DNA from 4 places in the Pseudomonas sp. H1_D05 genome. Region 3 is predicted to be linked to each of the others. Evidence: predicted binding sites of a transcription regulator. Region 3 holds the regulator's gene; each other region holds the start of a gene.
What was found. Region 3 encodes FliA, which starts transcription of late flagellar genes. Its sites were predicted from a motif close to CTAAAGTTTNNNNNNNNNNNGCCGNTAA; they were not measured.

Region 1: a site for FliA is predicted at 2,446-2,473, ahead of motA (flagellar motor stator protein MotA). Genes of this name have one in related genera too.
Region 2: a site for FliA is predicted at 2,805-2,832, ahead of AB4O11_RS02370 (flagellar protein MotY). Genes of this name have one in related genera too.
Region 4: a site for FliA is predicted at 2,790-2,817, ahead of AB4O11_RS07490 (methyl-accepting chemotaxis protein). Genes of this name have one in related genera too.

Annotation. Positions count from the first base shown of each region.
Region 1 is NZ_CP162825.1:2,453,116-2,460,670, reverse strand. It holds gene AB4O11_RS11115 (sterol desaturase family protein) at 1-355, opposite strand, end outside; gene motB (flagellar motor protein MotB) at 446-1,522, opposite strand; gene motA (flagellar motor stator protein MotA) at 1,526-2,377, opposite strand; gene AB4O11_RS11100 (HDOD domain-containing protein) at 2,545-4,083, shown strand; gene rhdA (thiosulfate sulfurtransferase) at 4,126-4,941, shown strand; gene asd (archaetidylserine decarboxylase) at 4,960-5,820, shown strand; gene AB4O11_RS11085 (lectin OAA family protein) at 5,890-6,291, opposite strand; gene AB4O11_RS11080 (molecular chaperone) at 6,512-7,555, shown strand, end outside.
Region 2 is NZ_CP162825.1:514,396-521,950, forward strand. It holds gene AB4O11_RS02360 (hypothetical protein) at 1-349, shown strand, start outside; gene AB4O11_RS02365 (argininosuccinate synthase) at 483-1,700, opposite strand; gene AB4O11_RS02370 (flagellar protein MotY) at 1,830-2,738, opposite strand; gene pyrC (dihydroorotase) at 2,899-3,945, shown strand; gene rnt (ribonuclease T) at 3,942-4,619, shown strand; gene AB4O11_RS02385 (hypothetical protein) at 4,682-5,095, opposite strand; gene AB4O11_RS02390 (Panacea domain-containing protein) at 5,097-5,567, opposite strand; gene AB4O11_RS02395 (peroxiredoxin) at 5,784-6,386, opposite strand; gene AB4O11_RS02400 (bacterioferritin-associated ferredoxin) at 6,701-6,919, shown strand; gene bfr (bacterioferritin) at 7,121-7,555, shown strand, end outside.
Region 3 is NZ_CP162825.1:3,653,726-3,661,280, forward strand. It holds gene flhA (flagellar biosynthesis protein FlhA) at 1-1,321, shown strand, start outside; gene flhF (flagellar biosynthesis protein FlhF) at 1,333-2,673, shown strand; gene fleN (flagellar synthesis regulator FleN) at 2,790-3,620, shown strand; gene fliA (RNA polymerase sigma factor FliA) at 3,617-4,357, shown strand; gene AB4O11_RS16510 (chemotaxis response regulator CheY) at 4,525-4,896, shown strand; gene AB4O11_RS16515 (protein phosphatase CheZ) at 4,915-5,703, shown strand; gene AB4O11_RS16520 (chemotaxis protein CheA) at 5,758-7,555, shown strand, end outside.
Region 4 is NZ_CP162825.1:1,622,601-1,630,155, reverse strand. It holds gene AB4O11_RS07505 (putative bifunctional diguanylate cyclase/phosphodiesterase) at 1-157, shown strand, start outside; gene AB4O11_RS07500 (NorM family multidrug efflux MATE transporter) at 266-1,660, opposite strand; gene AB4O11_RS07495 (LysR substrate-binding domain-containing protein) at 1,819-2,739, shown strand; gene AB4O11_RS07490 (methyl-accepting chemotaxis protein) at 2,924-4,900, shown strand; gene AB4O11_RS07485 (aldose 1-epimerase family protein) at 5,120-6,334, shown strand; gene AB4O11_RS07480 (YifB family Mg chelatase-like AAA ATPase) at 6,331-7,555, opposite strand, start outside.

The sequences.
Region 1 (7,555 bases), 1.2 Mb from region 3:
AGTACGGCGTCTGCCCGATCGCGCTGACCTGGACATTGGTACCGCCCAGAAACACTGCCAGCCCCGACGCCACCAATCCGGTAATCCCCAGACGTTTGCGCGTGTTGAGCAGGATATTCAGGGTGCCGAGACTGAACGACAGCACCAGACCGAGCAACAGCGTGGTACGCGCAAATTGCTCGTCATAGACCTTGCGCAGTTCAGCCGTGGTCAGCCATTCCGGGAAGAGAAAGCAGAGTACCGCCAACAGGCTCAACAGCCCGAGGGTGGCTGATATATAGCCACTGACCCGCCCCTCGCCAAACTTGAAGGGTGCGTTGCCGTGCCGCTGAAAATAGGCTTTGAGTCTTTCCATTACTGATCTTCCGTGATTGCGAATACTGCGACTGCTCATTGCGACGCAGGCAGATACAAAAAAGCCACGGAGACCGTGGCTTTTTGTGGATCACTGCTTCGGCGCGGGGGCCGGTGCAGTGACTGGCGGAGCAGCGGGAGCAGGCCCCGCACTCCCCGGCTCAGCCGGTTTCGGCGCAGCGTCGTCGAACAGGTTCAGGCGTTCGCGCAGTTCGTGCGCCGGCACCGGTTGCTGATCGGCCGGCAGTGCATTCGGGTCGACTGGGGCTGCCGGAGCGGCACCATTCTGACCTTGATCCGCCGGTTTCGCCGGATCCGCACCTTGCGAACCTTCGATGGCCGCCTGGGCTTTTTTGGTCAACACCACAATGTCGATGCGACGGTTGACCGGGTTGAACGGGTTTTCCTTGTCGAACAGCGCCGACGAGGCATAACCGACGACCCGCGCCACTTGCGCATCCGGATAGCTACCGGCAACCAAGGCACGCCGGGCAGCGTTGGCACGGTTGGCCGATAGCTCCCAGTTACCGTAATCACCGGTACCGATATAAGGCTTGGCATCAGTGTGGCCGCTGATACTGATCTTGTTCGGCACCGCTTTGATGGTGTCGGCCATGGCCAGCAGGATGTCTTCGAAGTACGGTTTCAGGCGTGCAGAACCGGAGTCGAACATCGGCCGGTTCTCGGCGTCCATGATCTGGATGCGCAAGCCATTCGGAGTGATCTCGAAGAGGATCTGATCCTTGAATTTCTGCAGTTGCGGGTTCTCGTCGACCTTGTTCTGCAGTTCTTGCAGCAGCAGTTCCAGACGCTCCTTCTCGACCTGCTCGGCCATGCCTTCAACCTGTTCAGTATCGACCGTAACCTTGTCAGGCTGCGGCTGCGATTTCACTTCCGGGTTAAGGGTGTTTTCCGGCGCCGGGGTCGGCGTGCCGCCCAGGTCGATGATGTACGGCGTGCCGCTTTCGGAAAAGCCGACCGGGTCTTTGAAGTAACCGGCGATGGCGATCTTCTGCTCGGGCGTGGCGGTGGACAGCAGCCACAACACCAGGAAGAACGCCATCATCGCCGTGGCGAAGTCGGCGAAGGCGATTTTCCACGCCCCGCCGTGATGCCCGCCGGCTATGCGCTTGACGCGCTTGATGATAATCGGCTGATTATTTTCCATGACTTAGCGACCGCGAACCGCTTGTTCCAGCTCGGCGAAGCTTGGACGGTGCGCCGGGTACAAAACCTTGCGACCGAACTCGACCGCCAGCGAAGGCGGCATGCCGGAAGCCGAAGCCACCAGCGAGGCCTTGATGGCTTCGTAGACGTTCAGCTCTTCCTTGGCATCATGAGCCGGGGAATGCGCCAATGGGCCGAAGAAACCGTACGCCGCGAGAATACCGAAGAAGGTACCGACCAGTGCCGCACCAACGTGCAGACCGATGGACTTCTGATCGCCTTCACCCAGCGAGGCCATGGTCACCACGATACCGAGTACCGCCGCGACGATACCGAAACCGGGCATGGCATCGGCGATGCCGTTCACCGCATGAGATGGATGCTCAAGGTCTTCTTTCAGGCTGTACAGTTCCATGTCGAACAAGCCTTCCAGCTCGTGCGGCGCCATGTTGCCGGACGACATGATGCGCAGGTAATCGCAGATGAACGCGGTCATGCGCTCGTCTTTGAGGACTGCCGGGTACTTGGCGAAGATCGGGCTCGCAGCGGCATCTTCGATGTCGCCTTCGATGGCCATCATGCCTTCGCGGCGGCTCTTGTTGAGGATCTCGTAGATCAGCCCGAGCACTTCCAGATAGAACGTGTGGCTGAAGCGCGAACTGAACATGCTCAGGGATTTCTTGAGCACGTGCATCGTCATGTAACCGGGGTTGGCCTGGAGGAATGCACCCAGTGCCGCACCACCAATGATCATCACCTCGAAGGGCTGGATCAGGGCGGCAATCTTGCCGTGGGAGAGCACGTATCCGCCGAGCACGCTCGCGAATACGACGATGATGCCGATAATTTTAGCCATAGGTAGAAAGTACTTATTTAAGTCGGGTTCAAGGTCATATTCGGAAGTTAAAAAATCTCTTCTTCTACTTATCGGCAAAACTGCGCCAGACTATAGCCAGTTCAGGCGAAAAGCCAATTTTAGCCCATGCCGGGCGCGTCTACAGTCAGTGAAGATCCCGTCCAGACATGGCTAATGAAACGAACGTCCCATACGCAAAACCGACCACGCTCGACGGCTGGGTCAAGCTGCTCGACAGCGTCCGGCTGCCCGTGCCGCAAGAGGCTCACGACAAAGTCTGTCGGGCGATCCGCGACAATCGCAGCTCGCTGCGCGACATCGCCGACCTGATGCAGGACAGCCCGGCACTGGCCTTGAGCATCATCCGTGAGGCGAATCGTCACACCCACGGCACCATGGCCGCACCGGCGGAAAATCTCGAGGTGGCGATCAACCGTCTCGGCCTGGCGCGGACTGAAGAATTGCTCGCGCGCCTGCCGGCTGAACCGCAGATGCAAATCCCCAAGGCCCTGCGCCAGTTACAGATGATCAGCCAGCACGCGACGCAACAGGCCAACGGTTTTTTCGCCAGTCGCCTGGCGCGGCTGTGGCAGGACATTCATTGGGGCAGCCTGTTGTTTTTGTCGCCGCTGTGGCCATTGGCGCTGACTTATCCGCAATTGCTCGAAGAATGGGAACTGCGGGTTATCCACAAGGGCGAATCGGCGCGCGTGGTCGAAAAGCAATTGTTCGGCGTACGCCTGCTGAAAATCGCCGAGGCGCTGGTGCAAGTCTGGCACCTGCCGATCTGGGTGCAGCAGGGTTATAAGCTGCTGCTGAGTGAACAGCGCGAACTGGTCAAAGTGCTGCGCATCGCCCGCGACAGCGAACATCCGTTGCGCCAGCAAAACCGCCTCGATGACGACCCGACCCTGCGCCGCTGGCTCAACCAGCCGGCCAACACCGTGCTGCTGGCCAACGGCCTGGCACTGTCTGCGCAACAGGCGTGGGACAGTCCGCACAGCGAACGCTGGCAGTACCTGACCAGCCTTTATCTGCAGATTTCCATGGATGAAGTGCAACAACAGTTGCACCAGCAAGCCGCCAACAGCGCACGCCATCATGCGATGCCCGACCTGTGGCATCCGGCGGTTTCGTTGCTGTGGCCATGGGGCACCCATCGTTTGCCAGCCGGCATGCTGCCCGCAGCTGCGCCAACCTCGGAAGATCTGACGCAATGGCGCCAGCAATGCGCCGAGCTATTAGCCGAGCCAAGCCGCTTCACCAATGCCATGAGCCTGACCGTCGCCGCTCGCGATGCGCTGGTTGCCAGCGGCATGCGCCGGGTGATGATCCTGATGGCCGATCGCACACAGTCCAATCTGCGCGTGAATCAAACCGCCGGGCTACCGAAAGAAGCCGCGGCGCTGAATTTCGTCGTCAGCCAGAGCAAGGTCTTGCAACGGCTGCTCGCGCAACAGGCGCAGGTGCGGATCAATCCCGAGAACAACGCTCAGTTCTCCGCTCTGCTGCCAGCGAGCCTGCGCACCCTGTTTCGTGGCGAGCATCTGTTCCTGCGTTCCCTGGTCAATAACGGCCGGGTGATCATGATTGCCGTCGCCGATCAGGGCGGCGGGCCGTTCGCTGATATCACCGTGCAAGCCTTTGGCAAAACCGCACAGTGCATCGAAAAAGCCCTGCACAGCTTTAGCAGCCGCGGCCGATGAGGCTGCGCTACAATCCTCCCCTTTGTGCTCTGGAGACCTCACATGTCTGACTTCTCTGGCTTGCCGCTCGTCATCGAGGCGAGCGACCTGCTCCCGCGTCTCGACTCCCCTGAACTGATTCTGGTGGACCTGACCAGCCCTGCCCGTTATGCCGAAGGTCACTTTCCCGGCGCACGCTTTGTCGATCCCAAGCGCACCCAGCTCGGCCAGCCGCCGGCGCCGGGACTGCTACCGGCGAAAGCCGATCTCGAAGCGTTATTCGGTGAGCTGGGCCATCGCAAAGATGCGGTCTACGTGGTCTATGACGACGAAGGCGGCGGTTGGGCCGGGCGTTTCATCTGGCTGCTCGACGTGATTGGTCACGACAAATATCACTACGTCGACGGCGGTCTGCCGGCGTGGCTGGCGGCCGGCATGCCGATGTCGATCCAGGTTCCGCCTGCAGTGGGCGGCCCTGTGCCATTGACCCTGCATGAAGAACCGACCGCGACCCGTGAATACCTGCAAAGCCGCCTCGGTGCTGCCGATCTGGCGATCTGGGATGCGCGCGGGCCGCTGGAGTATTCCGGTGAGAAAGTGCTGGCCGCCAAGGCTGGGCACATCCCCGGCGCGGTCAATTTCGAATGGACTGCCGGCATGGACAAGGCCCGTCAGTTGCGCATTCGCACAGACATGCCGCAGATCCTCGAAGACCTCGGGATCACCAAGGACAAAGAAATCATTACCCACTGCCAGACCCATCACCGGTCGGGCTTCACTTATCTGGTGGCCAAATCCCTCGGTTATCCGCGGGTCAAGGGCTACGCCGGTTCCTGGGGCGAATGGGGCAACCACCCTGACACGCCAGTCGAGATTTAAGGTTTTTAAGGACAACTAATGAAAGAGCGTCTGTTTATCCTCAGCCAGTACCTGCTGCCTCATCACCTGCTGTCGCGTCTGGCCGGCTGCATTGCCGAGTGCCGCGTGCGCTGGTTCAAGAATGCCTTCACCCAATGGTTCGCCAAGCGCTACCAGGTGGACATGTCGCAAGCGCTGGTCGAAGACCTCACTGCCTACGAGCACTTCAACGCCTTCTTCACCCGCGCCCTGAAAGACGGCGCGCGTCCACTGGACGAAACCCCGGGCGCGATCCTCAGCCCGGCCGACGGTGCGGTCAGCCAGCTTGGCCCGATCGAACACGGTCGCGTGTTCCGGGCCAAGGGCCACAGCTTCAGCGTGCTGGAACTGCTCGGCGGTGATGCGGCTAACGCTGCACCGTTCATGGGCGGCGACTTCGCCACCATTTACCTGTCGCCGAAGGACTACCACCGCGTGCACATGCCGCTGGCCGGCACCCTGCGCGAAATGGTCTACATCCCGGGCCGGATCTTCTCGGTCAACCAGACCACCGCAGAAAACGTTCCGGAACTGTTCGCCCGCAACGAGCGCGTGGCGTGCATTTTCGACACCGAGCGCGGGCCGATGGCCGTGGTGCTGGTGGGTGCGATGATCGTCGCTTCGATCGAAACCGTGTGGGCCGGCCTGGTCACCCCACCGAAGCGCGAGCTGAAAACCTTCCGCTACGACGAAGCCGCCCGCGCGCCGATCCATCTGGAAAAAGGCGCCGAACTGGGTCGCTTCAAACTGGGTTCGACCGCGATCGTGCTGTTCGGGCCGGATCAGGTGACATGGGCGCAAGAGCTGGTGGCGGGTTCGCCAGTGCAGATGGGTCAAGGCCTGGCGCTGCCAAAAGCCTGAACATGATGTGAGCCACTGATCCGCCTTTTCACACGTCTGCGAAAAGGCGGATACGACTCGGTGGTGCCGTTACTCTATTTGCCCAAGAAAGCCGATCGGGCCTTCGTTGGCATAGGTATTGGTGCCACTGAGGTTTTTCCCTCCGTCACTGGACGTGACGCTCAACGCGATAACGTTCTGATTGTCCCGGCCGCCAATCACCCACTTGCCGCCCGGATGCCATGGGGCATCATTGCCACCCCACTGATTCTCGACGTTGTACTGGTTCTGACCGGTGCGCTGCGCTTTGAAGCCAATGGGACCTTCCCCGACATAGGTCATGGTGCCGGTGAACGTTTTACCGTCATCGCGCGACTTGATCTCGATCGCGACGACATTCTGGTTGTCCCGCCCGCCGAGTACCCAGGTTCCACCCGGATGCCACGGCGCCGAACTGCCACCCCATTGATTTGCCACTGCATATTTAGACATGAACCTCATCTCCTTGAAGTTTCGGGAGACCTGCCCGAGGTTGACGGCAGGCCGTGCAACCGTGCGTTTCCGATCGCACGCCTGAGAGACTAGTAGGGCTTGGGGAATGGCATCCGGCCAGCAGACCAGCGGTCAAAAAGTCTGACGCTACCCAGCGAAACAGACCACAGCTGCTAGAGTTTTGGGCATTGCCCCTTCCGCCGCCGGAGCACGTCAAGGCATGAGTGAGTCTCGTCCCCAACCCTCCCTGAGCGCCCCGACCCCGACGCAAACGCGTCTGTCGTTTTGCGAAGCAACGCCGCGCGACCTCAAGCGCTGGATCGCCGGCCTGCCCAAGGCCAACATCGGTGAAACCGCCCGCCTGCTGTATCAAGGCCTGGGCGAACTCAATCAATTGCTCACCCCCAGTGACAATCGCCTCAACCTGCTGGAGCTGCTGCGACCCGAGGTGTATTTCGTCTGCCAGCATCTGGAACGGCACTTCCTGCATCAGGCGATCATGCTCGACGAGCGTTCACGCAAGATCAGCAATTTGTGTCAGGCGCTGCAAAGCCATCTGGCCGTCGGCTACAAACAGATCATGTTGCGGATTGCGCCGAAGTACAGCAAGGATCGCGCGATATTGGTCAGCACGGCCCTGCAACGGGCGGCCCATGCTCTCAAGGGTCAACTACTGCGTGCGACGCAACTGTACAGCGCGGCACCGGAGCAGGTGTGGTTCGAACTGCATCAGCTGTATCGCATCGCCTGCGAACTGCAACTGCAACAGCGCCGGGTCCACGACGATCTCGCCAGCCTCACCACCGAACTCACGCTTGAACAGACTTACATCGCCGCCCTGCTCCTGGGCAGTGCCCGCTGCAATCAATTGCGGCAGAACCAGATCGCCCGATTGGCTGAAGTACTCGAACCGTGGAGCGCCCTGCTCAAATTGCATCCCGGTCGCTCGAGCGAAGGACTGTTTGCGATCAGCCCGGTGATCGATACCGGCCCGCGCTACCGCAACATGTTTCGCAGCGAAGAACAGGCCGGATTGCTCGGCTTCGATCCGCAGCCACTGGTGAACGCCATCGAAGCGCATTTGCAGCACCAGCCCGCATCGACGCCGCTGCCCGTTCCGCCCGGGCTCAGCTTCGACACCCTGCAACACCTGCATGCCACCTGGGGACAAGCCGCCGAGCGCAGCTTTCAGCGCACCGTCGGCCAAGGCCATCTAACCGTGTGCGTGGGCATGAGCGCGCTGCACTTTTATCTGGGTGGCGAG
Region 2 (7,555 bases), 3.1 Mb from region 3:
CGCGTGCAAAGTCCACAACGCGCCTGACCCGCCATCGGCCATCAACTCAAAACCGAACCTGATTGTTCAGCACAACATTCAGTTGCCCGCGTGGGTCAGTGACCTGCACCTCATCGACGTTCGGGGTGTCGATGCATCGAGAGAGTTAGCCACGATTCTGGAAAACATCCGGAACCTGGACCGGAAAACTCCCCGGGTGGTGGTGTTTCTTTCCAATCATGTATCGGATGTTTTACTGACGCAGCATTCATTGCTGAAGATCAGGCACGTCAGGAAAGGCTCAGGCAAAACGATTTGTATTGTTTATAACCTTTGCACACAGGCGGTAACGTTGCTGGGACGGGCATGAAAGATGAGTCGTAGCCACAGATGCCAAGATCAGGAACAGGCTTCAATCAGACGCAAACAAAGAATCATGCAAAAAGGGCGGCCTTGTCTCGATGACAAGGCCGCCCTTTTCATTACGCTTCAGACCAGAACGCTTAGAACAGCTTGCGGCCCTTGTTGGCAGCAATGCGCATGCGCAGCGCGTTGAGCTTGATGAAGCCCGCGGCATCAGCCTGGTTGTAAGCACCGCCGTCTTCTTCGAAGGTCGCGATGTTGGAATCGAACAGCGAATCGTCGGACTTGCGGCCGGTAACGATCACGTTGCCTTTGTACAACTTCAGGCGCACAACGCCGTTCACGTTGACCTGCGAAGCGTCGATCATCTGCTGCAGCATCAGACGCTCTGGGCTCCACCAGTAACCGGTGTAGATCAGGCTGGCGTATTTCGGCATCAGCTCGTCTTTGAGGTGAGCGACTTCGCGGTCCAGGGTGATCGATTCGATGGCGCGGTGAGCGCGCAGCATGATAGTGCCGCCCGGGGTTTCGTAGCAGCCACGGGACTTCATGCCGACGTAACGGTTTTCGACAATGTCGAGACGGCCGATACCGTGAGCGCCACCGATCTTGTTCAGCGTCGCCAGCACGGTGGCCGGAGTCATTTCGACGCCGTCCAGTGCAACGATGTCGCCGTTGCGGTAGGTCAGTTCCAGGTATTGCGCTTTGTCAGGAGCGTTCTCCGGGGAGACGGTCCATTTCCACATGTCTTCTTCGTGCTCGGTCCAGGTGTCTTCCAGCACGCCGCCTTCATAGGAGATGTGCAGCAGGTTGGCGTCCATCGAGTACGGGGACTTCTTCTTGCCGTGACGCTCGATCGGGATCGCGTGCTTCTCGGCGTAGTCCATCAGCTTCTCGCGGGACAGCAGGTCCCACTCGCGCCAAGGCGCGATCACTTTCACGCCTGGTTTGAGCGCGTAGGCACCCAGTTCGAAACGCACCTGGTCGTTACCCTTGCCGGTGGCGCCATGGGAAATGGCGTCAGCGCCGGTTTCGTTGGCGATTTCGATCAGACGTTTGGCGATCAGCGGACGCGCGATGGAAGTACCCAGCAGGTACTCGCCTTCGTAAACGGTGTTGGCGCGGAACATCGGGAACACGAAATCACGCACGAACTCTTCGCGCAGGTCGTCGATGTAGATTTCTTTGACGCCCATGGCCTGAGCCTTGGCGCGGGCCGGCTCGACCTCTTCGCCTTGACCGAGATCAGCGGTGAAGGTCACCACTTCACAGTTATAAGTATCCTGCAGCCACTTGAGGATCACCGAAGTGTCCAGGCCGCCGGAATACGCCAGAACGACCTTGTTTACGTCCGCCATGCCATCACTCCACGGGGTTCTACGGAAAGCCGAGGAGTCTACCGCCCAAACGCGATAATTTACAGAGGCGCGACAGCTTAAGACGACAAAGCGACAGAATCTGTCGAGAGCGCGACGATGACCGGCGGGTCAGGAAGTCGCCGCAGTATTGGCTGGCGTGCTCGCTTGCGGTGCCGGAGCCGCGACCGGCGCCACGCGCGCCAGTTTGACATTGACCCGACGGTTCTTCGCGCGATTGGCCGCGTTGGTGTTCGGCACAATGGGATATTGCTCGCCATGGAAACGCACGGTGATCTGCGATTCCTGAATGCCGTTGGCCTTGAAGAAGTCGACCACCGCCAGCGCGCGGCGGCGCGACAGTTCACGGTTGGTCAGGCGATTACCGCTGTTGTCGGAATGGCCGTCGAGTTCGATGTGATTGACCGTCGGATCGGCCTTCATGTATTCGAGCATCACTTGCAGCTTGGCTTTAGCGGCAGGATCCAGGTCAACGCCTTCGCCGGGGAAGCCGATCTGCGACTGTTTGATCTGGTCGAAATTCTGCGGCAGCAATTTCGCCACACATGTCTGGTAATCATTGAAGGCTTTGCTGAACTTGACCGGCAACAGGCGTACTTCAGAGACACGGCCATCGCCTGAAGCGCGCCGTACGACCGGGCTGCGACCGTCCAGCAGGCCACTGATCAAACCGCCGGCCTGGGACTGCGAACTGCTGAACAAAACGTTGCCGCTGCCGAGCCTTACAGAGCCCAGATTGATGTCACCACGGCCCGGCTGCCAAGGCGCAGCCGCTGCCAGCAACGTTGCAGAGCCGCCGCCGAGCATGGCGTTGTAGGCGTTCAGACGGAATATCGCCTGCTCGCCGGCCTTGCGCACGAACTCACCCGAGCCGAAATCAGTGATCGGTTGGGTCAGACGACATTCGAACTTGTCGCCGGCGACCGTCCACTCAATGTTCTCCAGACGGGTCTGGTACGTGAGCGCCATCGCCGGAAGGCTGGCAAACACACTGAGCAAGGCTAAATAACGCTGGCGCACGGGAGGCTCCATTGGCTTCTGAAACACAAAGACCGATTCACACTATGTTTACGGCATACCTACGGGATATCGGAAGGTTCCGGCAAAACTTGATAGCGAGTGCCTGCAAGAGTCTTTTCCGGTAGCATTCGCCTCAGTTTGACCCGCCTGGAATCCCCTCATGTCCGACCGCCTGACCCTGCTGCGTCCCGACGACTGGCACATTCATCTTCGCGATGGTGCCGTGTTGACCAATACCGTTGCCGATGTTGCGCGCACTTTTGGCCGCGCCATCATCATGCCCAACCTGGTACCACCGGTGCGCAACGCCGCCGAAGCCGACGGCTATCGCCAGCGGATTCTCGCTGCCCGCCCGGCCGGCAGTCGCTTCGAACCGCTGATGGTGCTGTACCTCACCGACCGCACCCAGCCCGAAGAAATTCGTGAAGCCAAGGCGAGTGGTTTTGTGCACGCAGCCAAGCTGTACCCGGCCGGCGCGACCACCAACTCCGATTCCGGGGTAACCAGCATCGACAAGATCTTCCCGGCACTGGAAGCCATGGCCGAAGTCGGCATGCCGTTGCTGATCCACGGTGAAGTCACCCGTGGCGACGTCGATGTGTTCGACCGCGAAAAGATCTTCATCGACGAGCACATGCGCCGCGTGGTCGAGCGCTTCCCGACGCTGAAAGTGGTGTTTGAACACATCACCACCGGTGACGCCGTGCAGTTCGTCAACGAGGCTTCGGCCAACGTAGGCGCGACCATCACCGCGCATCACCTGCTGTACAACCGCAACCACATGCTGGTGGGCGGGATTCGGCCGCACTTCTATTGCCTGCCGATCCTCAAGCGCAATACGCACCAGGAAGCCCTGCTCGACGCCGCCACCAGTGGCAGCGCGAAGTTCTTCCTCGGCACGGACTCGGCGCCGCACGCCCAGCACGCCAAGGAAGCCGCTTGCGGCTGTGCCGGCTGCTACACCGCGTACGCCGCCATCGAGATGTACGCCGAAGCCTTCGAACAGCGTAATGCGCTGGACAAACTCGAAGCCTTCGCCAGCCTCAACGGCCCGCGTTTCTACGGCCTGCCGGCGAACACCGATCGCATCACCCTGGTTCGTGAAGAATGGACCGCCCCGACCAGCCTGCCGTTTGGCGAGCTGACCGTTATCCCGCTGCGCGCCGGTGAAAAACTGCGCTGGCGCCTGCTGGAGGAACACGCGTGAGTGAAGACCATTTCGACGACGAACTGGACGGTCAAAGTGGTGGTGGCGGTTCCCGCCACCCGATGGCAGCACGCTTTCGCGGCTACCTGCCGGTTGTCGTTGACGTAGAAACCGGCGGCTTCAACTCGGCCACCGATGCGTTGCTGGAGATTGCTGCGACCACCATCGCCATGGATGAAAAGGGTTTTGTATACCCGGATCACACCTACTTCTTCCGCGTTGAGCCGTTCGAAGGCGCCAACATCGAAGCAGCGGCGCTGGAGTTCACCGGAATCAAGCTGGACCATCCACTGCGCATGGCTGTCAGCGAAGAGACCGCGCTGACCGACATCTTCCGTGGCATTCGCAAGGCGCTGAAGGCCAATGGCTGCAAGCGCGCGATTCTGGTCGGGCACAACAGCAGCTTCGATCTTGGCTTCCTGAACGCAGCCGTTGCGCGTCTGGACATGAAACGCAACCCGTTCCACCCATTCTCCAGCTTCGACACCGCGACGCTGGCTGGTCTGGCATACGGTCAAACCGTACTGGCGAAAGCCTGCCAGGCCGCCGACATCGATTTCGACGGCCGCGAGGCGCACTCGGCGCGTTATGACACCGAGAAAACCGCTGAGCTGTTCTGCGGCATCGTCAACCGCTGGAAACAGATGGGCGGCTGGGAAGATTTCGACGACTGATTGAGGGTTGTCGGGTGAATCCCGCGCATAAAAAAACCGGCCACGTGGGCCGGTTTTTTTGTTTAATGCTTATAGAGCTTAAATTCTCGATCAATCCACACGACATAAAAAATCCGATGGCTCTTGTATCCCACCATCGCTACACGTTCAAAAGCCCGAAACACAAGCAATCTGACATCACCTGTCAAAAAAGCAGGAATTCCCACTTTCAGACTGTTTCTCTCAATTGTTTCACAGCCATATCGATGCCTATGCTCTCTGCGCAATTCTCTCCACGGCATTCTTCCCAGAATCCTCAGACGCTCAAGCATTTTCGACCGTTCGACGGCCTCGCAATCTTGAATGCACCAGCCATTCTGCAAATACTCAAATGAGAAAACCGGAGGTCGCGCTTCCGATGAATCTATTTCGATAGTGGACGTCCGTGCCGTTACTGTAATTGCCGCATCGCGCTCCCTGCGTTTGAACTTGGCCATTTCAGTTCACCAAATGCTCCCGGAAATACTCCTCCATCTCACAGGCGGGAATTTCTCGGCTGAACTCCCCTTCCTTGAAGTTTCTACGCCAAGGGGCTTCTTCATGCGTCAACTGACGTAGTTTCCACGCCGAAAACTGGCCATAAACGTCGAATACTTCGTTGAGCAGACTTTGTTGTTTGGCACTGAAAAGATCTGGATTGAAATCACTTGGAGGAGGAATGGCACTCGATCCAAATTGGCTGAATCTTCGATACAGATCCGGAACCACCGGCCCGTGCATCCACGCCTCCAGCTTTTCAGGGAAGAGAGCCTCACCAAGGACGGCCAGACTGAACCCTTGAGCGTAATAAACCATTTTTTGAATCTTGAGGTTGGATATCTCGCCCTCATGCCCTTCCAGGCAGAGGAAATAATCCGCAACGTCCAAGCTACTCGGCATTTGAATCCCCTTCTGCATCATGCAATCCATTGCACCGTCCTTACTGAAGTGAGGCGCGATTCAGGACAAGGCAGTCGCCTTCGTACCCCGTTATCGCTCGAGCACAACCCTATCCAGCCACTGTTCACTCATCCAGTATTTTTTCCGAACATTTGAAACAAATGATGCCGAGAGGCTGTTTCAATTAATTCTCCGCATAAAAAAACCGGCCACGTGGGCCGGTTTTTTGTACCTCGACGTTGCGCCTTACAGGGCTGCAGCGTTCTCGGTCAGGTAAGCCGCAACGCCTTCTGGCGAAGCGTTCATGCCTTTGTCGCCTTTTTTCCAGTTGGCAGGGCAGACTTCGCCGTGCTCTTCGTGGAATTGCAGAGCGTCGACCAGACGGATCAGCTCTTCCATGTTACGGCCCAGCGGCAGGTCGTTGATGATCTGCGAACGGACAACGCCTTTGTCGTCGATCAGGAACGCGCCACGGAAAGCCACGCCGCCTTCGGATTCAACGTCGTAAGCCTTGGCGATGTCGTGCTTCATGTCGGCAGCCATGGTGTATTTCACCTGGCCGATGCCGCCATTGTTTACTGGGGTGTTGCGCCATGCGTTGTGAGTGAAGTGCGAGTCGATCGACACAGCGATCACTTCAACATTGCGAGCCTTGAAGTCGGCCATGCGGTTGTCCAGAGCGATCAGCTCGGACGGGCAGACGAAGGTGAAGTCCAGTGGGTAGAAGAACACCAGGCCGTATTTGCCTTTGATGGCCGAGGACAGGGTGAAGCTGTCAACGATCTCGCCATTGCCGAGTACGGCCGGGACGGTGAAGTCAGGGGCTTGTTTGCCTACGAGTACGCTCATTGATATCTCCTGGTGTAAAAACTTGAAGTTCAGGGTCCGCGCCAGCCTGCCACCCTCAGGCGACAGCCCTGTGACACGAACCCCCTTCGCAAGGGCCGACCATCATACACTGCGAATTTGGCCTGTCCTTAACGGTTTTTCAAAGCAGGCGCAGAACGGCACTGCATTTACGGGGCCAGGCAAAACGCCAGCAAATACCGTTCGTCAGTCACGGCTGAGAATCAGCAAAAGCCTTCCGAAAGCACTTTGACAATCATTCTCGTTAACATTAAGATCCATCGCAATTGAGTCACAACCAGCGACGGTTCTCACTTATGTATGTTTGTCTCTGCACTGGCGTCACCGACGGACAGATCCGCGATGCGATCTATGAAGGTTGCTGCAGCTATAAAGAAGTCCGCCAGGCCACCGGCGTCGCCAGCCAATGCGGCAAATGCGCGTGCCTTGCCAAGGAAGTCGTTCGCGAAACCCTGACCAAGCTGCAAACCGCTCAGGCTGCGATCCCCTACCCCGTAGAATTTACCGCCGCTTGATTGCCCCCCATTTCAAAGAACCGGACTTATGTCCGGTTTTTTTATGCCTGTAAATCAACTGCTTAGCACCCAGACGCGGAACACAAACATTCTTATTCCGATTAATTTTCATATATTATTCAATAACTTAGGTTTGACACTTATAAGTACGAAGCTCAAACTCCGCCGTATATACAGCTAATACAGGGCAGGACTCCGATCATGAAAGGCGACATTACAGTCATCCAGCATCTCAACAAGATCCTTGCCAATGAGCTGGTCGCGATCAATCAGTACTTCCTGCATGCACGCATGTATGAAGATTGGGGCCTGAACAAGCTCGGCAAGCATGAATACAAAGAATCCATCGACGAGATGAAACACGCGGACAAGCTGATCAAGCGCATCCTGTTCCTCGAAGGCCTGCCGAACGTGCAGGACCTGGGCAAGCTGCACATCGGCGAGCACACCAAGGAAATGCTGGAGTGCGACCTGCGTATCGAGAAGACCGGCCATGCTGACCTGAAGACCGCAATCGCCCATTGCGAAACCGTTGGCGATTTCGGCAGCCGTGAACTGCTCGAAGACATTCTCGAATCCGAAGAAGAACATATCGACTGGCTGGAAACCCAACTGGGCCTGATCGACAAAGTCGGT
Region 3 (7,555 bases):
TGCTTCCGGTTCGGAAGACATGGGCAAGCAGATCAATCGACAGATGTTCGCCTCGCCAAAAGCGCTGGCGGTGGCCGCCGGTCTGATGGCGGTCATGGGCCTGGTGCCGGGCATGCCGCACTTCTCGTTCCTGAGCATGGCTGCGCTGGCCGCTGGCGGCGCGTACCTGTTCTGGAAAAAGCAGAACGTCGCTAAAGTCGTGGCGTTGGAAGAGGTCAAGCGCCAGCAGGATTTGCTGCCGTCGCCGGCCCGCGCCATGGAAACCAAAGAGCTGGGCTGGGACGACGTGACGCCGATCGACATGATCGGCCTGGAAGTCGGCTATCGCCTGATTCCGCTGGTGGATCGTAACCAGGGCGGGCAATTGCTGGCGCGGATCAAGGGCGTGCGCAAGAAGCTCTCGCAGGATCTGGGCTTCCTCATGCCGACCGTGCACATCCGCGACAACCTCGATCTGGCGCCGAGCGCCTATCGCCTGACCCTGATGGGCGTGATTCTCGCCGAAGCCGAGATCTATCCAGATCGCGAACTGGCGATCAACCCGGGCCAGGTGTACGGCACGCTCAACGGTATCAACGCCAAAGATCCGGCTTTCGGCCTCGAGGCGGTGTGGATCGAAATCAGCCAGCGCGCCCAGGCACAATCGCTCGGTTACACCGTGGTCGACGCCAGCACCGTGGTCGCGACGCACTTGAACCAGATTCTGTACAAGCACTCCAGCGAGCTGATCGGCCACGAAGAAGTGCAGCAACTCATGCAATTGCTGGCCAAAAGCTCGCCGAAACTGGCAGAAGAGCTGGTGCCGGGTGTGGTCACGTTGTCGCAGTTGCTCAAAGTGCTGCAAGCGCTGCTCGCCGAACACGTGCCGGTGCGCGATATCCGCAGCATTGCCGAAGCCATCGCCAACAACGCCGCGAAGAGTCAAGATACCGCCGCGCTGGTGGCTGCTGTGCGGGTCGGCGTATCTCGCGCCATCGTCCAAAGCATTGTAGGCACTGAGTCGGAGCTGCCTGTGATCACCTTGGAACCAAGGTTGGAACAAATATTGCTCAATAGTCTGCAGAAGGCAGGACAAGGCTCGGAAGAGGGCGTTCTGCTGGAGCCAAGCATGGCCGAGAAGCTGCAGCGTTCGCTCATCGAAGCGGCGCAGCGTCAGGAAATGCAAGGTCAGCCGGTGATCCTTTTGGTCGCCGGCCCGATCCGCGCGATGCTTTCGCGCTTTGGCCGCCTCGCCGTCCCTGGACTGCATGTGCTGGCCTACCAGGAAATACCGGACAACAAGCAAGTGACCATCGTTGCGACAGTAGGGCCCAACGGCTGAGGTAGTGGTTTATGCAAGTTAAGCGTTTCTTTGCCGCCGATATGCGTCAGGCCATGAAGCTGGTTCGTGATGAGCTGGGCGCTGATGCCGCCATCATTGGCAACCGCCGCATTGCCGGCGGTGTCGAGCTGACGGCGGCACTGGATTACAAATTGTCGGCGCTGGCGCCACGGGTTCCGAACATGGAGCTCGAGGACGAACTGCGCAAGACCCAGTCGCGCATCGTCACCGCTCAGGCCGAGTTGAGCCTGCGTGGCGAAGCCGATGGCAATAGCAATCGCCAGATTTTCGCCGGGCTGCCGTTGACCGCCGGCCTGCCGCTGACCGCCGCTGAACCGCTGACCGAGCCGACTTACGCCGCTCCGGCGCGTCCGGCCCCGGCACCTGCGCAGTCCTCCGGTGGTATCGATCCGCGTGCACTGGATTCGATGCGCTTTGAATTGAACAGCCTGCGCGAGCTGATGGAAGTTCAGCTCGGCACCCTGGCCTGGAATCAGCTGCAAGGCAGCCGTCCGGCGCAAGCCAACCTGTATCGCCGTCTGCAACGTATCGGCCTGTCCGGCCCGTTGTCGCGCGATCTGCTGGCGATGATCACTGATATCGAAGAACCGCGTCAGGCTTGGCGCATGCTGCTCGCGCATCTGGCCCGGATGATTGCCGTACCGGAAGTCGAGCCACTGGAAGAGGGCGGTATCATTGCCATGGTCGGTCCTGCCGGCATGGGCAAGACCACTACACTCGCCAAGCTGGCCGCGCGTTATGTGCTGAAATACGGCGCGCAGAATGTCGCGCTGGTGAGCATGGACAGTTTCCGTATCGGCGCTCAGGAACAACTGAAGACGCTGGGCCGCATTCTCAATGTGCCAGTGACCCATGTCGATCCGGGCCAATCGCTGGTGCAAGCGCTGGATCCACTGCTGCGCAAACGCGTGGTATTGATCGATACTGCCGGCCTGCAAGCCAGCGATCCGGCCCTGCGCATGCAGCTGGAAAGTCTGGCCGGGCGTGGCATTCGTTCAAAAAATTATCTGGTCTTGGCAACCACCAGCCAGAAACAGGTTCTAACCGCCGCTTATCACAGTTACAAGCGTTGCGGGCTTGCCGGCTGCATCCTGACTAAACTGGATGAAACGGCCAGCCTTGGCGAAGTGTTGAGCCTGGCGATCAGTCATGAATTGCCGGTCGCGTACCTGACCGATGGCCCACGGATTCCGGATGATTTGCATCTGCCGCGCCGTCATCAACTGGTCAGCCGCGCCGTCAGCGTGCAAATGCAGGAAGAACCCAGCGAAGAAGCCATGGCTGACATGTTCGCTGATATCTATCACAGCCCGACCAAGCAGGTAGGCTGAGGTATTCATGAACAGTTTTTGTACCTACATCGATGGTCTGCCATGCATTGTTCCGGTTGTGAACGCGCAGCCAGTAATGTGGCCTCCGTCTATGCAAGACAAGGTAAAGAAATAACATGGGCAGCATGCATCCCGTACAGGTGATCGCGGTGACCGGCGGCAAAGGTGGCGTCGGCAAGACTAACGTGTCAGTGAACTTGTCGCTGGCGCTGGCAGAGCTTGGCCGTCGGGTCATGCTGCTGGACGCCGACCTGGGTCTGGCGAACGTTGACGTATTGTTGGGGCTGACCCCTAAACGCACGCTGGCCGACGTCATCGAAGGCCGGTGCGAGCTGCGCGACGTGCTGTTGCAAGGCCCTGGTGGCATTCGCATCGTGCCGGCGGCGTCCGGCACCCAGAGCATGGTGCACCTGAGCCCGGCGCAACATGCCGGCCTGATTCAGGCGTTCAGCGACATCGGTGACAATCTCGATGTACTGGTGATCGATACCGCTGCGGGTATTGGTGACTCGGTAGTCAGTTTTGTTCGCGCCGCGCAAGAAGTGTTGCTGGTGGTCTGCGATGAGCCGACCTCGATCACTGACGCCTACGCGCTGATCAAACTGCTCAACCGCGATTACGGCATGAACCGCTTCCGCGTCCTCGCCAACATGGCGCAGAGCCCGCAGGAAGGGCGCAACCTGTTCGCCAAGTTGACCAAGGTCACGGATCGCTTCCTTGACGTGGCCCTACAATACGTCGGCGCCGTGCCTTACGACGAAAGCGTGCGTAAAGCGGTGCAGAAGCAGCGCGCGGTGTACGAAGCCTTTCCGCGTTCCAAGTGCGCGCTGGCGTTCAAGGCGATCGCGCAGAAGGTCGACACCTGGCCGCTGCCCGCCAACCCGCGTGGCCACCTTGAGTTTTTCGTCGAGCGCCTCGTGCAGCAAACGGCAGGGCCCGTGCTATGACCGCAAGCGGTATGAACTACTACAAGAAGTCGGCACGTGACGCGCAGTACGAGTTGATCGAGCGTTACGCGCCACTGGTCAAACGCATTGCCTACCACTTGCTGGCGCGCTTGCCGGCGAGTGTGCAGGTCGAAGACCTGATCCAGGCCGGGATGATCGGCCTGCTTGAAGTCTCGACCAAATACGACGCCAGCAAAGGCGCCAGTTTCGAAACGTACGCGGGCATACGAATCCGCGGCGCGATGCTCGACGAAGTGCGCAAAGGGGACTGGGCGCCACGCTCGGTTCACCGCAATACCCGTATGGTCAGCGACGCGATTCGCTCAATTGAAGCTAAAACCGGCCGTGATGCTAAAGATCACGAGGTTGCGGCCGAACTCCAATTGAGTCTCGACGATTACTACGGGATTTTGAATGACACCTTGGGCAGTCGCCTGTTCAGTTTCGACGACCTGTTGCAGGACGGCGAACACGAAGGGCTGCACGAGGATGGCGCGAGTGCTCATATGGAGCCGTCACGCGATCTGGAAGATGAACGTTTCCAGGCAGCGTTGGCGGACGCGATTGCCAATTTGCCGGAGCGTGAGCGACTGGTGTTGGCGCTGTACTACGACGAAGAGCTGAACCTCAAGGAGATCGGTGAAGTCCTTGGCGTCAGTGAATCGCGGGTCAGCCAGTTACACAGCCAGTGCGCGGCCCGTTTGCGGGGGCGTTTGGGGGAGTGGCGAGCGCGCTGAAGGCAGTGTGGGGACACTGCGAACGAGGCTGGTGCGGTGATGAACGGCACCGGTCTTGCTCTGTTGTGCTCCAGACAGTCTTCGAGTGCTACGCCGGAATGATTGAAATGGCGCGTCCAGGTGCTGGGCGCGTTTAAGACTGCTTGGAGGTCGAATTGGACAAGAACATGAAAATCCTCATCGTTGATGACTTCTCAACGATGCGGCGGATCATCAAGAACCTGCTGCGTGATCTGGGGTTCACCAACACTGTCGAGGCGGATGATGGCGTGACTGCCATTCCAGTGCTCAACAGCGGAAGCATCGACTTTCTGGTAACGGACTGGAACATGCCGGGCATGACCGGTATCGACCTGCTGCGTCACGTGCGTGCCGATGAAAAACTCAAGCACTTGCCAGTGCTGATGGTGACTGCAGAAGCCAAGCGCGAGCAGATCATTGAAGCCGCTCAGGCTGGTGTAAACGGCTACGTAGTCAAACCTTTCACGGCTCAGGCGTTGAAAGACAAAATCGAGAAGATTTTCGAACGCATCGGCTGATGAACGCGCGGGGGAGCTATGGAGCATAACGAATCTTCACAGGGCGATTTCGAGTCGACCCTGAAAAAACACGCGGTCGAACTGGTCGAAAGCCTTGAAAAAGGCAGGTTCGGCGACGCTGTGCAACTGATCCATGAGCTCAATCAGACCCGTGACCGTGGCCTGTACCAGGAAGTCGGCAAGCTCACACGTGAACTGCACAGTGCGATCGTCAACTTCCAGATCGATCCGAACATGCCGCAGGCCGAGGAAGTGTCGCAAATCACCGACGCCACCGAACGCCTGGGCTATGTGGTCAAGCTGACAGAAGCCGCGGCCAACCGCACCATGGATCTGGTGGAAAGCGCCACGCCGGTGGTCAACAGTCTGGCTGATGAAGCGCAGACCTTGAGCGCCGATTGGGGTCGCTTCATGCGTCGCGAGGTCGGGGCTGAAGAGTTCCGCGAGCTGGCGCGCCGGGTCGACGGTTTTCTGTCACGCAGCAGCACGGACAACCGTGCGGTGTCGAGCAATCTCAACGACATCCTGCTGGCCCAGGATTACCAGGACCTGACCGGTCAGGTGATCAAGCGTGTGACCCAACTGGTCACCGAAGTCGAAAGCAATTTGCTCAAACTCGTGCTCATGGCCAGTCAGGTCGACCGCTTTGCGGGCATCGAACATGACCGCGCCGCGATGCTTGCAGAAAAAGATCCACAAAAACATCTCTCGCAGGGTGAAGGTCCGCAGATTCATGCCGATAAACGAGAAGACGTTGTGTCCGGTCAGGACGATGTGGACGATTTGTTATCCAGCCTCGGATTCTAGAGTTGTGGAATTTTAGGTTTTTTGGGTTTTTAGACCTGTAGGAGCACCCCATTAATGAGCTTCGGCGCCGATGAAGAGATCCTTCAGGATTTCCTGGTTGAGGCCGGCGAGATTCTTGAGCAACTGTCCGAACAACTGGTCGAGCTGGAAAGCCGTCCGGATGACGCAGATCTGCTCAACGCAATTTTTCGCGGTTTCCACACTGTAAAAGGGGGCGCCGGCTTCCTTCAGCTCAACGAGTTGGTGGAGTGCTGTCACATCGCCGAAAACGTGTTCGACATCCTGCGCAAGGGTGAGCGTCGCGTTGATGCAGAACTGATGGACGTTGTCCTCGAAGCACTGGACGCGGTGAACAGCATGTTCACTGAGGTTCGTGAGCGTGCACCGATCACCGCCGCTACCCCGGAACTGCTGGCCGCCCTGGCGCGTCTGGCCGAACCGCAATCGGCGGACGCCGCCCCGGCATCGCCGGTGGCCGAGATGATCGAAGAACTGGTCGTTGAAGGCGACTCGTCGGGCGACATCACCGATAACGAATTTGAACAACTGCTGGACTCGCTGAACGCCGTCAAGGCTGAAGCTGAAGCCCCGGCCGCTGTTGCACCTGCGCAAACGGCGGCTGAAGCCGCGAGCGACGAAATCACTGACGCCGAGTTCGAGTCGTTGCTCGATCAGTTGCATGGCAAAGGCCAGTTCGCGGCGGATGCCGTGGCACCGACCGCAGCGGCTCCAGCAGCCCCGGCGGCGGGCGACAGCTCGGATATCACCGACGACGAATTCGAAGCCCTGCTCGATCAACTGCATGGCAAGGGCAACTTTGCCGTTGAAGCACTGGAATCAGCAATTGCCTCGGCACCGGCTGCGCCAGCCGCGCCGGCAGCCGCCGCAGCCGGCAGCGATCTGATCAGCGATCACGAGTTCGAATCGCTGCTCGACGAATTGCACGGCAAAGGCAAGTTCACTGACGTTGGCGCCGCGACTGCCGGCGCTGCTTCCACGGTGGCTGCGCCTGCCGCCAAGGCTGCGGCCGCTCCGGCTGCTGCGCCAAAGGCAGCTCCCAAGCCTGAGCCGAAAGCCGAAGCGCCGAAACCGGCTGCCGCTGCTGCACCGGCTCCGGCCCGTGCTGCCGCCGCACCGCCGCCAGAAAAACCGGCGAGCGAAGCCGAAACCACCGTGCGCGTCGACACGGCCCGTCTCGACGAAATCATGAACATGGTCGGCGAGTTGGTGCTGGTGCGTAACCGTCTGGTGCGCCTGGGCCTCAACAGCGGCGACGAAGCCATGTCCAAGGCCGTGTCGAACCTCGACGTGGTCACGGCTGACTTGCAGACCGCGGTGATGAAGACGCGGATGCAGCCGATCAAGAAGGTCTTCGGGCGCTTCCCGCGTCTGGTTCGCGACTTGGCTCGTCAGCTGAAGAAAGAGATCAACCTGGAACTGGTGGGTGAAGAAACCGACCTCGACAAAAACCTTGTCGAGGCCCTGGCCGACCCGCTGGTCCACTTGGTGCGCAACGCGGTCGACCACGGCATCGAGTCGCCGGAAGAGCGCGAGGCATCGGGCAAGGCCCGTGGCGGTCGTGTTGTTCTGGCCGCCGAGCAGGAAGGCGACCACATCCTGTTGTCGATTTCCGATGACGGCAAAGGCATGGACCCGAACGTCCTGCGCGCCATCGCGGTAAAGCGCGGCGTGATGGACAAGGACGCAGCCGATCGCCTGAGCGATACCGAGTGCTACAACCTGATCTTCGCCCCGGGTTTCTCGACCAAGACCGAGATCTCCGACGTGTCCGGCCGCGGTGTCGGCATGGACGTGGTGAAGACCAAGATTTCCCAGCTCAACGGTTCGATCA
Region 4 (7,555 bases), 2.0 Mb from region 3:
GGGGGTGGAAACCCCTGAACAGCTAGAACTGTTGCGCGGGTTTGGTTGCGATCAGGTGCAGGGTTATCTGATCAGCCGGCCGTTGCCGTTGGCGGAGTTGGTTGAATATCTAACCTTCGGCTCAAGCCAACAGTCAGCCCTCGAAATCGTGAGCTGAACGCATAACCCTGTGGGAGCGAGCTTGCTCGCGAAGGCTGCGACACATTCAATACACATGTGTCAGGTACACCGCTTTCGCGAGCAAGCTCGCTCCCACAGGGGAACTTCATTCAGGTTGAGGGATGTTGAAGCCCCGAGATTGCGGCTCCAGCCGAATCATCCGCTTCATCTTCCATTCAAACGCCAGCGTCAAACTCACCGCCGCACACGCCAGGCCCAGCGCCAATCCCCACCAGACACCCGTCGGCCCCCAGTTCAAATGGAACGCCATCCACCATGCCGCCGGTGCGCCAATCAGCCAATAGCAAGCGAGCCCGACCAGAAACGTGGTCTTTGCATCCTTGAGGCCACGAATGCAACCCATGGCAATCGTCTGCGTGCCGTCGAACAGCTCGAACCACGCCGCCACTGCCAGCAGGCTCACCGCCAGGCGAATCACCTCGGCAAACGCCGGATCATTGTGATCGAGGAACAACCCGACCAACTGGTTCGGCAACAGCCAGAACACCATCGCGAATCCCAACATCACCACCGCGCCAAAGACGATCCCGACCCGTCCGGACATCCGCGCATCACTCAGTTGCCCGGCGCCGTAATGCTGGCCGACGCGCATGGTGATCGCGTACGACATCCCCGCCGGCACCATGAACGCCACCGAGACAATTTGCAGGGCAATCTGGTGCGCGCCCAATTGCGTGCTGCCCATGGTGCCCATGCACAACGCCGCGAAGGCGAACAAACCGACTTCCACCGCGTAGGTGCCGCCGATTGGCAGGCCGAGGCGCCACAGTTCTTTGAGATATTGCCGGTTGGGCCGCGACAAGCCTTCGCGCAATGGATAAGCGTCATAGGCCGGATGCCGGCGAATATGCCAGGCCAGCGCCAACGCCATGCAATTGGCGACAATCGCTGTGACCAGGCCGATGCCCGTCAGGCCCATTTTCGGCAGACCGAACATGCCGGTGATCAGCGCGTAATTGAGCAGGAAATTCGCCACCGTGCCGGCCAGGCTGATGACCATCACCGGTGTCGCCCGGCCGATTGCACTGGTGAAACCGCGCAGGGCCATGAAGCTCAGGTAGCCGGGCAGGGCGAAGGGCAGGGCAATCAGGAATTGCCCGGCCGCGTTGACGTTGGTTTCGGTCTGGCCGAACAGCAGCAACACCGGTTTCAGGTTCCACAGCAGCAACCCGGCGCCCAGCGCCATCAGCCACGCCAGCCACAATCCGGCCTGGGTCAGACGCGCAGCGCCAATGATGTCGCCGGCGCCCTTGCGAATCGCCACCAATGTGCCGACCGCTGCAATCACGCCGATGCAGAAAATCGACACGAACGAATAAGTCGCCGCACCGAGACCGCCGCCCGCAAGCGCTTCAGGACTCAGGCGCGCCATCATCAACGTGTCAGTCAGCACCATCAACATGTGCGCCAACTGTGAAGCAATCAACGGCCCTGCCAGCCGCAGAATGGCCCAGAGTTCGGTACGCACAGGATGCTGCATGGTCATCACCACTCAATTTCAGAGGGAACAGGAGACCGTCGATTCTCGGCGCTTGGCGGGCTTTGCACAAAGGGATAAAAAGGATGGGTGGCATGATTAAAACTCATCCTGAGTAAACGGTTTAAGATTGGCTTTATCCCGCTATCGGAGCTTTCTGCATGTCTCGTCGTCTTCCTCCCTTGTATGCCTTGCGCGCATTTGAAGCGGCGGCGCGACATAGTTCGTTCACCCGGGCTGCCGAGGAACTGTCGATTACCCAGAGTGCGGTAAGTCGGCATATTCGGACCCTCGAAGATCACTTCGCCTGTCGGCTGTTTCATCGCAGCGGGCGCAATCTGCAACTGACCGAAGCGGCGCGGTTGCTGCTGCCCGGGATCCGCGAAGGCTTCAGTGCGCTGGAGCGGGCCTGCAATACCTTGCGTGCCGAGGACGACATTTTGCGCATGAAAGCGCCCTCGACCCTGACCATGCGCTGGTTGCTCGCGCGCCTGAGTCGCTTCCGTCATTTGCAGCCTGGCAACGAAGTGCAACTGACCAGTGCGTGGATGGACGTCGATTCGGTGGACTTTAACGATGAGCCGTTCGACTGCGCGGTGCTGTTGAGTGACGGGCATTTTCCGCCGGATTGGGAGGCGAGCCTGCTGTTTCCTGAAGAGCTGATTCCGGTGGGGGCGCCAAACCTGCTGAATGATCAGCCGTGGGATCTGGCTCGACTGGCTTGCACCGAATTACTTCACCCGACACCGGACCGTCGCGATTGGCGCAGTTGGCTGGAACACATGGGGCTGTCCGATCAGGTGTCACTCAAGGGTGGGCAAGTGTTCGATACCCTCGAATTGGGCATGATCGCGGCGGCGCGCGGGTACGGTGTATCGATGGGCGACCTGTTGATGGTCGCCGAAGATGTGGCGCAGGGAAGGCTGAGCCTGCCGTGGCCAACCGCGGTCGCCAGCGGCTTGAATTACTACCTTGTGTGGCCAAAGACCCGCCCGGGAGGTGAACGTTTGCGCCGTCTCAGCGACTTTCTGCAAAGCGAAGTCCGCGCCATGGAGTTGCCGGCGGTTGCGCGCTTGAGCTGAAACGTTAGAGCCGCCACAATGCCGGCCTTGTGCCATAACCTTGTTTTCCGCTCAAGTATTTGGATCCACCGCCGAATACGTGCTTGTGGAACCGTCGTGCCGGTATCCACGATTCACCCACACAACCAGAAAAATTTCCGAGTCGAGATCAAGGAGGATCCCGTGGCTCGGCCAGGAGCTGTCCATGTCTCAACCTCGCGCTCGGATCGCCTCGCAGCTGGGCCTCGCGCTCGCTGTAATACTGGCGATAGTTATCAGTGGCAGTACGGTGTTCGCCTTGCGTTCGCTGGACTCCGCCAACCTCGCCACCCGTGAAGAGCATCTGGCCAGTGAGGCGCGGCTGCTGGCCGACCAACTGAGCACCTTCCACGGCACGCTGCGTGAAAGCACCCAGCGCCTGAGCGGGCTGTTCGAGAAGCGCTTTAGCGCAGGTCTGAGCATTCACCCGAGTGAGCCGGTGAATGTTGCCGGCACCCAGACCCCGGGCCTGCACCTGGGCAGCGAAGTGCTGAACAACAACTTCAAGGAAGTCGACGAGTTCAAGCAGATGACCGCCGGCGTCGCCACACTGTTCGTGCGCAGCGGCGAAGACTTCATCCGCGTCAGCACTTCGCTGACCAAACAGGATGGCACCCGTGCCATCGGCACCTTGCTCGATCACGCGCACCCGGCCTACGCGAAGTTGATGGCGGGGCAGGGTTACGTCGGTCGCGCCTTGCTGTTCGATCGCTCCTACATGACCCAATACACCCCGGTGCGTGATGGCAGCGGCAAGGTGATTGCGGTGCTGTTCGTCGGCTTCGATTACACCGACGCGCAGAACATCCAGTTCGATAACCTCAAGCGCTTCCGCATTGGCCAGAGCGGTTCGCTGGCGTTGCTCGACGAGCAAAACAAATGGCTGGTCGCGCCAGCGGGGGTGCAGGCGCTGGATCAAGCCGTTCCGGTGATCAAAGGTTTGGCTGCAAAGCCGGGCAAGGGTGAGTTCTGGAGCGACACCTCGGAAGATTTCTACAGCATTGCCGTGCCGTTCGATGGCGGGCCATGGTCGGTCGTGGCGAGCATGCCGAAAGCCGAGATCCGCGCGGTGACCTGGAGCGTGGGTACGCAACTGGCCATTGGCAGTCTGTTGGCGATGCTGCTGGCGGTCGGATCTGTGGTCTGGCTGCTGCGCAGCAAACTGGCGCCTCTGGGGGATCTGGTGCGTCAGGCCGAGGCCTTGGGCGCCGGTGATCTGAGCGTTCGCCTGAACGTATCGAGCAACGATGAAATCGGTCAGTTGTCGCGCGCGTTCAACCAGATGAGCCAGGCGCTGTCGACCATGGTCGAGCACATCCGCCGCTCTTCGGAAGAGGTCAATAGCCGTGCCCAGGCCCTGTCCGGTTTGTCCGGTGGTGCGTATGAAGGCATGGAGCAACAATCTGGCGAAATCACCAGCATGGCCGGCGCGGTGGAAGAGTTCAGTGCGACGTCGTTGAACATCGCCGACAACATGGGCGCGACCCAGCGTCTGGCGCAGGAAAATGCCCAGCAAACGCAGATTGGCCGCAGCTCGATGGAAGAAGCGTCGTCCTCGCTGGAGCAAATCGCTGGCGCCCTGAACAGCACCGCCACCGTGATCAACACCCTCGGTCAGCGCTCGCAGGAAATCGGCGGCATCGTGGGTGTGATCACCTCGATCGCCGAGCAGACCAACCTTCTGGCACTTAACGCAGCAATCGAAGCTGCCCGTGCTGGTGAGCAGGGTCGTGGCTTTGCTGTGGTGGCCGATGAAGTGCGCAGCCTGGCTTCGCGCACCCGTCAGGCGACCGACGAGATTTCCAGCATGATCCACAGCATCCAGCAGGAAACCGGCAACGCGATCAGCACCATGGAGCAGGGCAATGTGCTGATGCAGGAAGGCTTGTCGCGCAACGCCAACGTTGCGTCGGCGCTGGCGCGTATCGATGAGCAGAGCCGTTCGGCGGGGCAGCAGTTTGCTGCGATTACCACGGCCACTCAGGAGCAGAGCAGCACTGCGACCTTGTTGAGCAGCAACTTGCAGAGCATTGCGTTGGCGAACAGTGAGCAGCGTGAGGTTGTGTCGAACCTGGCGGTGACGGCTAAAGAGCTGGAGAAACTGGCGGCGGATTTGCGTTCCGAGGTTGATCGCTTCCGTTGATACAGCCTTGATATAGCTTTCGCGAGCAAGCTCGCTCCCACATTTTCCGGGGTAGCTCACAAATTGTGTGAACACCCGAAAACCTTGTGGGAGCGAGCTTGCTCGCGAAGGCATCCCTGCCAATTCTTGATAAATCACACGATCGCAAGCTCCGTTACACTTGCTGAAACGTTTCCGCAGCGCTATAAAAATGGCACAACTCCAATAAAGGCTGCTGCCATGACCCCGCTCAAACTCGCCGTCGCTCTCGGCGCACTCTCTGCTGCTTCCCACGCCATGGCTTGGGATTACGTTCTTCTCGATGCCAACAAACCCGCGCAAAACTGGACCATCACCAGTGAGCAACTCGGCGTGAAAACCGACAAACCCTTCTCCGTAAGCCTGCGTACCTTGCACGGTGGGCGGCAGGAAGGCGTCAGCATTGTTGATATCGATAACGGCACGATGAAACTCTCGGTGGTGCCAACCCGAGGCATGAATGTCTTGCAAGCCTCTGTCGGCAATGTACGCATGGGTTGGGATTCGCCTGTCAAGGACGTGGTCAACCCGGCCTTTATCGAACTTAACGGACGCGGTGGGCTGGGCTGGCTGGAAGGTTTCAACGAGCTGGTGACCCGCTGCGGTTACGAGTGGGTCGGCCATCCCGGTATGGACAATGGTGAATTGCTGACCTTGCACGGACGCGCCGCCAACATCCCGGCCAGTACGGTCACGCTGCACATCGACGAAAAGCCGCCCTACGCCATCAGCTTGCGCGGCGAGCTGAAAGAGCAAGCGTTCAAGAAAGTCGACTTCTCGGTCGTCACTGAACTGGTCACCGAGCCCGGCAGCGTGCGCTTCGCACTCAACGATACGCTGACCAACAACGGCGATTATCCGAAGGAATACCAGGCGCTGTATCACAGCAACTTCAGTACGCCGTTCCTCGAGCAAGGCGCACGATTTGCTGCGCCGGTAAAACAGGTGTCGCCGTTCAACGATAAGGCCAAGGGCGACCTGGCCGACTGGCAGACCTATCGCGCGCCGACCAAGGACTACGACGAAACCGTCTACAACGTCGTGCCCTATGCTGATGCCAAAGGCGAAACCCTGACGGTTTTGCACAATAAGGTCGGCAGCCTCGGTGTTTCTGTTGGCTTCAATACCCAGCAGTTGCCGGTGTTCTCCCTGTGGAAAAACACCGATACCCAAGGGCAGGGCTATGTCACGGGACTGGAGCCGGGCACCAGTTTTTCCTACAACCGTCGCTATCAGCGTCCGCTGAATCTGGTGCCGACCATTGCACCCAAAGAACACAAACAGTTCCAGATCAGCTACAGCCTGCTCGCGGACAAAGGTGCTGTGGATAACGCCTTGAAGCGTGTGAGCGAGATTCAGGCCGGGCGTGAAACCGAAGTGCGGCAGACGCCTCTGGTTGATCTGACCGAGCATTAAGGAATTGCCGGCCGGTATTGCAGTGCCTCGGCCAAGTGTTCGCGTTTGATTGCATCGACTTGCTCAAGGTCGGCCAGTGTCCGGGCGACTTTGAGTAGGCGATGCGCTGAGCGTAGCGATAGCGTCAGCCGTTCACAGGCTGATTCCAGCCACTTCTCATCGGCTGTGGATAACTTGCAGTGCCGCTTCAATCCCGGCAGATCGAGAAACGCATTGGCACAGCCTTGACGCTTTTGCTGTCGTTCGCGAGCCTCGGCTACCAGTGCTGCGGCGCTGGCGCTGTCCTCTCCCGGCTTCACCTGCGGGTTCAACGCCGTCGCTTCCCGCGCCACTGTCAGGTGCAAGTCGATCCGGTCCAGCAACGGCCCCGAGAGTTTGTTGCGATAGCGCTGCACCATGTCCGGCGTGCAGGAACACTTGCCACTCGGCTCGCCAAGATATCCACAGGGACACGGGTTCATCGCCGCCACCAACTGAAATCGCGCCGGGAAACGCACGCGATCCTTGGCCCGGGCAATCACGATATGCCCGGACTCCAGCGGCTCGCGCAGCACCTCCAGCACCTTGCGATCAAACTCCGGCAGTTCATCGAGAAACAGCACGCCATGGTGGGCGAGGGTAATCTCGCCGGGTTGCGGTTTCGAGCTGCCACCCACCAGTGCCGGCCCGGAGGCCGAATGGTGCGGTTGACGGAAGGGACGCTGCGGCCAATGGGTTAGCGGTGCACCACTGGCGACTGACTGAATCGCCGCGACCTCCAAAGCTTCACTCTCGGCAAGCGGCGGCAACAGTCCCGGTAGCCTACTAGCTAACAGCGTTTTTCCAGTTCCCGGCGGCCCACTGAACAGCAGGTTATGCGCACCCGCAGCGGCAATCAGCAATGCCCGTTTCGCCGCCACTTGCCCCTGCACTTCATTCAAGTCGGGATAAGGCTTGCTGGCATGCATCAGTCCGTCGGAGACATAGGGCTCAACCGGCGTATGCCCATTGAAATGCGCCACTGCCTCCAGCAAATGATCCACCGCAAACACCTTCAATCCCGAAGCCAGACAGGCCTCCTCGGCATTCGCTCGCGGCACCACCAGTGCACGACCCGCCTTGCGCGCCGCCAACGCTGCCGGCAACACCCCACGCACCGCTCGTACGGCGCCGGACAACGCCAACTCACCCAGACATTCCACCTCATCCAGCGTCAGACACGGCACCTGCACACTCGCCGAT